Regions from separate parts of the Streptomyces sp. JN8 genome, predicted to be linked through region 1. Evidence: riboswitches for the same ligand, from Rfam matches in the RefSeq annotation. Region 1 holds a riboswitch; the other holds the start of a gene.

Region 1 (4,052 bases):
CGTCCACCGGACTCGGGTTCTCGAAGTAGCGGCCGAGCGCCGGAGCGACGTACGCGCCGCCGATCCAGTGGTCGTACCGGGCCTCGTACGACATGAGCGCGCCCTCGGTACCGGGTGCGGCGTAACGGGTCATGGGCAGGGCCTCCCTCGGACGCGCCGGCCGTCCCTGACCGACGTCACCGCCGAGTGTGCGGACCCGGAGGTTGCAACACCGTTGCACCGGCGGACAGTTCCGCCTCCAGGAAGTCGAGGCGCGCCCGTACGGGCGGGAGCTGGGCCGCAGGCACCGCCGCGCACAGCGCCCGCCAGACCACCAGGTCGTCCTCGCCCCAGCCGCTGTACGCCCAGTCCGCGAGCAGCCCGGGGTCCCCCCGGTCGACCAGTGCGGCCCGCAGCCGGCCCGCGAGACGCTCCCGCAGGCGTACGACACCGGGGGCGAGCGAGGCCGGAAGCAGGGGGCCCGCGTACGTTCCGGCCGCCGCCGAGACGGCCCCCGCGGCCAACCGCCGGTCCACCGCCGCGAAGTCCGCGTCCGTGCCGTCCGCGAGCCGGTACGGCCGCGACCGCAGCAGCTCCGGCCCCAGCAGCGCCCGCAGCCGCGACAACTCGGCCCGCAGCGTCACGGGGGTCACGGACTCGTCCTCGTAGAGGAGGGTCAGGAGCTCCTCGCCGCCGAGGCCCTCCGGGCGGTGTGCGAGCAGGACGAGGATCTCGCTGTGCCGCCGGCTCAACCGGGTTTGGCGCCCGTCGAGCGTCAGGACGGCCTCGTCGCGGCCGAGCGCGGCGAGGCTCGCCCGGCCCGTCGTTGGTGCCGGAGCGAGGAGCGCGAGCTGCGACTCCGCCGCCCGCGCCACCGCCTGGACGAAGCCGAGACTGTGCGGATGGGCGAGCCGGCTCCCGCCGGTGATGTCGATCGCGCCGAGCACGCGCCCGCTGCGCGGGTCGTGCACGGGGGCCGCGGCGCAGGTCCACGCCCGCACCGGGTGCCGGAAGTGCTCGGCGGCGACCACCTGCACGGGCCGGTCGACGGCCAGGGCGGTCCCGGGCGCGTTGGTGCCGGCGGCCGCCTCCGACCAGCGGGCCCCGGCGACGAAGTTCATCCCGCGCGCCTTACGGAGCGTGGCCGGGTGCCCCTCGACCCACAGCATCCGCCCGGCGGCGTCGCAGACGGCGAGGAGATGCTCCCCGTCCGTCGCGTACGCCCCCATCAGCTCCCGGACGACCGGCATCGCGGCCGCGAGGGGATGGCCGTCCCGGAGGTCGGCGAGCTCGTCCTCGTCCAGCTCCACGCGGGCCGCTCCGTCCGGACTCACCCGCGCGCGTGCGGAGCGCCGCCACGAGGCCGCGACCAGCGGCCGGACCTCCCCGGTCTCCGGTATTCCGGCCGGAGTCCCGGGATCCGGCCGGCCCGGCCCGGAGGCGCCGCCCGGCCGCGGGACCGCGGCGGCCGGTGCCGCGGGCGTCGATGGTCCGCAGTCGGCCGGCCGGTTCCCCGACGCCGTCCGTCCTGGTACTCGTCTCCCGCTCAACTCGGCCTCCTCGTCGAGGTCGTCCCGGCCCGTCCGGCTCATCGTCATGCCCGGGGACGCCGTCGACAAGCGTCGCGGCGCCGGTTCCGCCCACCCTGTCCGGGACCGGCCCCCGACCGCTCACGTAGAGTGGGGCTCGGGCCGTGACTGGCGCTTGAGGTGGATCACCACCGGGGAGCGGCCCGGCGGAGGCGTTCCCGACCGGCGCGACCGCACCGATGCCGTGCGCCTGGGCGACCACCTGTCAGAGACGACGCCCAGGAGTTTCCGTGTCCACCAGCACCGCCACCCTCATGGACGGCACCGCCCTCGCCCGCCGCACCGTCGAGGAGACCGCCGCCCGCGCCGCCGAGGTGACCCGCCGCACCGGGGTCACGCCCTGTCTCGCGACTGTCCTGGTCGGAGCGGACCCGGCCTCGGTCACCTACGTGAAGATGAAGCAGAACCGCTGTGCGAAGGCCGGAATCCGTTCCCGGCACGTGGAACTGCCCGCGACCACGACCACCGCCGAACTCGTCGCCGCGATCACGGCCCTCTCCGAGGACCCCGAGGTCCACGGCATCCTCCTCCAGCACCCCGTCGGCCCGCACATCGACGAGCGCGCCGCCTTCGAGGCCATCGCCCCGGAGAAGGACGTCGACGGCGTCACCATGGCCTCCTTCGCCGCCATGGGCTTCGGCCTGCCCGGCTTCGTCTCCTGCACGCCCGGCGGCATCATGCGCCTCCTCGACGCGTACGGCGTCGAACTCCGCGGCAGGCGCGCGGTGGTCGTGGGCCGCAGCGCGATCCTCGGAAAGCCGGCCGGTCTGCTCCTCCTCGGCCGGGACGCCACCGTCACGTACTGCCACTCCCGTACCGAGGACCTCTCCTCGGTCGTCCGCGAGGCCGACGTCCTCGTGGCCGCGGTCGGCAAGCCGAACTTCATCAAGGGCGCGGACATCAAGCCCGGTGCCGTCGTCGTCGACGCCGGCTACAACCCGGGCAACATCGGCGACGTCGACTTCGCCTCGGCCGCGGAGCGCGCCTCGCTCATCACCCCCGTGCCGGGCGGCGTCGGCCCCATGACGATCGCCGTGCTCCTCGCCCAGACCGTCGAGGGCGCCGAGCGTCAGCTCGGCCTGTAGGACCGGATCGTGACGGGGCGACGGAAGGAGGGAGGGGCGCGACCGGGGGGTGCGTTGGTCACGTTTCTGTACAGGCCGTTCCCCGCGGCCTTAAAAAGGTGGCCGCGGAGCCGCGGAGCGGCGAACCTTGAACCCGTGCCCCACCCGTCCACTCCCGCCCCGCCGCCCGACCGCCGCCCCGAAGAGCCCGAACCGCTCGGCCGTCCCGCCCCGCTGCCCGAAGCCCTCGACGGGTCCGGTCGATCCGTCGAGTCGGGTCGCTCCGGCGAGCCCGCCGACTCGCCCCGGTGCGGCGAGCCCGTCGCGTCAGACCGGGCCTACGAGCCCGGCGAGCCCGCCGAGTCGGCCTGGTTCGGCGAGCCCGCCGAGCGAGACCGGACCCGCGAGCCCGCGGAGCCAGATCGGACCGGCGAGCCCGCAGAGCGAGATCGGACCGGCGAGCCCGCCGAGCCCGCCGACTGGCCCCGGACCGGCGCGCTCGCCGCGTCGGACCGGGCCCGCAAGTCCCGCCACCGCGACGCTTCCCGCCCGTCCGCCTCCTCCGACGCCCCCGGGCATTCCGGCCCGTCCGGCGCGACAGCCGCCTCCGACGCCCGCGGTGCCGGTGCGGACGCCCCCACCGGCGCCGACAGCGGTTGGTCCCCCCGTCTCGTCCGCCTCGGCGCGCCCCGTCCCGGACCGGCCGCCAGAGGCGCCCGCCGCTTCGGCGTGCCGCTCGTCCCGCTGCTCGTCGCCGGGCTCGTGGCGACGGCGTTCGTTGCCGCGCGGGGCGGGACCGAGCAGAGCCCGTCCGCCGGCGGACGCCCCGGCGGGGACCGGATCGGCGTGCCGTCACCGGTCGGTTCCGACGGAGGCACCGCCGAGGCCACCCCGCCGGCCGGCCGGGCGCCGACCGCCACGGGGACCGCCGGCACCGGAACGGACGGCGGCCGTGCCGCCGACACGCCGACCGCGGGCGCGTCCGCCGCGCCGACCCGCACCGCCGCCCCGCGCCGGACGGGCGAGCCCCGGAAGGCCTCCTCGACGCCCACCCGGACCGGTGGCACCCCCGCCGCACCCCGGCGGACCCGACCCGCGACGCAGGGCGGCGCCGCGCCGCGCCCGGTCTCCTTCGAGGCGCTGCGCGTCGGCGAGTGCTTCGACATCGACCGCGGCGCGCCCGGCACGGCGGTCCGCCGGTCGTGCGACACGCCGCACCACGCCGAGCTGGTCGCGCGGCTCCGGCTGACCGGCCGCCACGCCACGGACACGGCGATCCGCGAGGCGGCCGCGCTGCTCTGCCGCGCACCCCTGCGCGGAAAGGCCGCGCGGCAGCCGATCGGTACGCGCTGGACCACCTTCGTCCAGTACCCGTACCGGACGAGCTACCTCCTCGGTTCGGACGCCGTCGCCTGCAGTC
Region 2 (4,052 bases), 2.9 Mb from region 1:
AGGTGACGAGTGCCTTCGCCCCGCAGGCGCGGGCCGCGGTCCGGGTCGTCGCGTCGTACACGCCGTACGGCGGGCGGATCAGCCGGGGGCCGTCGCCGAACTGCGCGAGGTGCCGGTCCCGCGCGCCGCAGAACTCCGCCGTCTGGCCCGCGGCGTCCAGGGTGGTCAGGTCCGGGTGGTTGACCGTGTGGTTCTCGACGCGCGAGGGGCCCCCGGCGAGCAGGTCGCGGAAGTACCCGGAGTCGTACGAGTAGGCGCCGGGCAGCAGGAACAGCGAGGCGGGGACCCGGCGGTCGAGCAGCAGCTTCGCGGCGGCGGGGTCGTGGAACCAGCCGTCGTCGATGGTGATGAAGACGACCGGGTCGGTGGTCTCGACGCGCGGGACCACCGGGACGGGCTCGGGCCAGGCCGCCCGCGGGGCGGCGTGCGCGGGTCCCGTGACCGCGCCCAGGAGCGCGAGGGGGACGGCGGCGGCGAGCGCGGCACGCACGGCGTGGCGCAGGCTGAGTCTCGGCATGGCGGCATCATTGGCCTAGACCAACTGCCGTGTCAATGGTCCGGGTTGACCCGCTCCGACCCGTCCCCGCCGTCCCCTCGAACCGGCCGGGCCCGTCACTCCCCGGCCAGGACCCCCCTCAGCTGCTCCAGGCCCCAGTCGAGGTCCTCCTTCGAGATGACCAGCGGCGGGGCGATGCGGATCGTCGACCCGTGGGTGTCCTTCACCAGGACTCCCCGCGCCATCAGCTTCTCCGAGATCTCCCGGCCGGTGCCGTGCGACGGGGCGATGTCCACCCCGGCCCACAGGCCCCGCCCGCGCACCGCCTCGACCGCACCGCCGCCCACGAGCAGCCCCAGTTCGGCGTGCAGGTGCTCGCCCAGCTCCGCCGCCCGCTCCTGGTACTCACCCGTCCGCAGCATCGCCACGACCTCCAGCGCCACCGCGCAGGCCAGCGGGTTCCCGCCGAAGGTCGAGCCGTGCTCACCCGGCCTGAACACCCCGAGCACCTCGCGGTCGGCGACCACCGCCGACACCGGCACCACGCCGCCGCCCAGCGCCTTCCCGAGCACGTACACGTCCGGCACCACGCCCTCGTGCTCGCACGCGAACGTCCGGCCCGTCCGGCCCAGACCCGACTGGATCTCGTCCGCCACGAACAGCACGTTCCGCCGGCGGGTCAGCTCCCGCACCCCCGCGAGGTAGCCGGCCGGCGGGACCAGGACACCCGCCTCGCCCTGGATCGGTTCGAGCAGCACCGCCACCGTGTTCTCGGTGACCGCGGCCTCCATCGCCGTCAGGTCGCCGTACGGGACGATCTCGAACCCCGGTGTGTACGGACCGAAGTGGTCCCGCGCCTCGTGGTCCGTGGAGAAGCTGACGATCGTCGTCGTGCGGCCGTGGAAGTTGTTCGCCGCCACCACGATCTTCGCGTGCCCGTCCGGCACGCCCTTCACCTCGTACCCCCACTTCCGGACGGTCTTCACCGCCGTCTCGATCGCCTCGGCGCCGGTGTTCATGGGCAGCACCGCCTCCTTCCCGCACAGCTCGGCGAGCCGGGTGCAGAACTCGGCGAACCGGTCGTGGTGGAAGGCGCGCGACGTCAGCGTCACCCGCTCCAGCTGGGCCTTCGCGGCGTCGATCAGACGCCGGTTGCCGTGCCCGAAGTTGAGCGCCGAGTAGCCGGCGAGCATGTCGAGATAGCGGCGCCCCTCGACATCGGTCATCCAGGCGCCGTCCGCCGAAGCGACGACGACCGGCAGGGGGTGGTAGTTGTGAGCGCTGTGCGCCTCCGCCGAAGCGATCGCGTCTTGTGTGCTCGACACGGGATCTCCGTTCGTCCTGCGGCTCGGGGGGTGACCCCGACGAGGGGATGTGGCCCCTGTTTCTATCGTCGCTCGGATGCCGGACCGGGAAACCTCGCGCGCGCCGCGCCCGCTACTCTGACCCCACGCACGGCGACTGGCGCGCGGGGAAGCGACCCCGGGGAAGCCGTGCGCGGCAGACCACACGAGACGCCGCCCGCCTGGGCGTCACGGGACCGAAGTCCCGCGTGGCGCCGCGCCTCACGCAGTGCCCCGGGACCCGCCGACGCCCGGAGGACACCGCCATGACCGCATCGCAGCACCCCTACCCGCACCCCGCGCTCGCCGCCGCCGACCCCGAGCTCGCCGCACTCGTCGGCGCCGAGGAACGCCTCCAGGCCGAGACCCTGCGCCTGATCCCCAGCGAGAACTACGTCTCCGCCGCCGTCCTGGAGGCCTCCGGCACCGTCCTCCAGAACAAGTACAGCGAGGGCTACCCCGGCCGCCGCTACTACGAGGGCCAGCAGAACATCGACCAGGTCGAGACCCTCGCCGTCGAGCGCGCCAAGGCCGTCTTCGGCGCCGACCACGCCAACGTCCAGCCCTACTCCGGCTCCCCGGCCAACCTCGCCGTCTACCTCGCCTTCGCCGAGCCCGGCGACACCGTCATGGGCATGGCGCTGCCGATGGGCGGCCACCTCACCCACGGCTGGGGCGTCTCCGCCACCGGCCGGTGGTTCCGCGGCGTCCAGTACGGCGTCCGCCAGGACACCGGCCTCATCGACTTCGACGAGGTCCGCGACCTCGCCCTGAAGGAGCGGCCCAAGGTCATCTTCTGCGGTGGCACCGCGCTGCCCCGCACGATCGACTTCGCCGCCTTCGGCGAGATCGCCCGCGAGGCCGGTGCCGTGCTCGTCGCCGACATCGCCCACATCGCGGGTCTGGTCGCGGGCGGCGCCCACCCGTCCCCCGTCCCGCACGTGGACGTCGTCTCCACGACCACCCACAAGACCCTGCGGGGCCCGCGCGGCGCCATGCTGATGTCCCGCGAGGAGCACGCCAAGGCCCTCGACAAGGCCGTCTTCCCCGGCCTCCAGGGCGGCCCGCACAACCAGACCACCGCCGCCATCGCCGTCGCCCTCCGCGAGGCGTCCCTGCCCTCCTTCCGGGACTACGCCCACGCCGTCGTCGCCAACGCCAAGGCCCTCGCCGCGGCGCTCCTCGCCCGTGGCTTCGACCTGGTCTCCGGCGGCACCGACAACCACCTGGTCCTGATGGACCTCACCCCCAAGCAGGTCCCGGGCAAGACCGCCGCGAAGGCCCTCGACCGGGCGGGCATCGTCGTCAACTACAACACCGTCCCCTACGACCCCCGGAAGCCGTTCGACCCCTCGGGCATCCGCATCGGCACCCCCTCCCTCACCTCCCGCGGGCTCGGCACCGCGCACATGGCCCTGGTCGCCGAATGGATCGACCGCGGTGTCGCGGCCGCCGGCACCGGCGACGAGCAGGCCCTCGCCACGATCCGCGCGGAGGTCGCCGAGCTGCTGACCGCCTTCCCGGCCCCCGGCCTCCCCGTCTGACCGTTCCCCGGCCTCCCCGGCTGCCCGTCCCGGGTATCCCCGACCCGACCCGACCCGACCCGACCCGACCCGACCCGACCCGACCCGACCCGCCCGCGGCCGCGACCCGATGCCGACGTCGTCCGTCTGGCGCCGGGACGTCGGCCGACCGCCCCAGCACGTCGCCGGGGACTCCGTACGTCAGCCGACCCACCCCCAGCACGTCGGCCGGGGCCCCCCTACGCCGGCCGGCCCGCCCCAGAAGGCCGGCCGGCCGACCCCCGGACGTCAGCCGACCGACTCGGCCGTCCGCCGGGCCTCCTCGCGGTCCGGTATCCCCTCCAGCCGGAAGGTGAACGCGCCCCCGCTCCTCGTCCAGAGGAGCGTGGGGCCCGCCGTGCGGACCTCATGCGTCCAGGCCGTGCCCGTCCCGTCGGTCATCGGGAACGTCAGCAGGTGCGGGGCCGCGAACCAGTAGCCCTGCGCCCCGTCCGGGAGATCCACCCACTCCGGCGGCGTCCGCACCTGCTTGGCGAAGCCGAGGTCCAGCCCGGCCGGGAACTCGTCCAGGTGGACCGTCCGCTCCCCGTCGCGCCAGCACAGGCTGATCACCGCCCGGCCCCGCTCGGCCGACCCCGTCACCGTCACGGCGTCCGGCGGGCCGAGTGACCCGGGTATCAGCGGCTCGAA

The links. Region 1 has a riboswitch for ZMP and ZTP ahead of ACY0MR_RS02455 (bifunctional 5,10-methylenetetrahydrofolate dehydrogenase/5,10-methenyltetrahydrofolate cyclohydrolase). Riboswitches for the same ligand answer to the same signal wherever they lie in the genome.
Region 2: another riboswitch for ZMP and ZTP. It lies ahead of ACY0MR_RS14735 (serine hydroxymethyltransferase); the one in region 1 lies ahead of ACY0MR_RS02455 (bifunctional 5,10-methylenetetrahydrofolate dehydrogenase/5,10-methenyltetrahydrofolate cyclohydrolase).

Annotation. Positions count from the first base shown of each region.
Region 1 covers NZ_CM147852.1:509,812-513,863, reverse strand. Annotated here, with positions in the region: gene exaC (acetaldehyde dehydrogenase ExaC) at 1-133, opposite strand, end outside; gene ACY0MR_RS02460 (GAF domain-containing protein) at 177-1,577, opposite strand; ZMP/ZTP riboswitch at 1,663-1,771, shown strand; gene ACY0MR_RS02455 (bifunctional 5,10-methylenetetrahydrofolate dehydrogenase/5,10-methenyltetrahydrofolate cyclohydrolase) at 1,823-2,653, shown strand; gene ACY0MR_RS02450 (hypothetical protein) at 2,789-4,052, shown strand, end outside.
Region 2 covers NZ_CM147852.1:3,415,730-3,419,781, reverse strand. Annotated here, with positions in the region: gene ACY0MR_RS14745 (polysaccharide deacetylase family protein) at 1-517, opposite strand, end outside; gene rocD (ornithine--oxo-acid transaminase) at 613-1,821, opposite strand; ZMP/ZTP riboswitch at 1,944-2,034, shown strand; gene ACY0MR_RS14735 (serine hydroxymethyltransferase) at 2,106-3,383, shown strand; gene ACY0MR_RS14730 (hypothetical protein) at 3,651-4,052, opposite strand, start outside.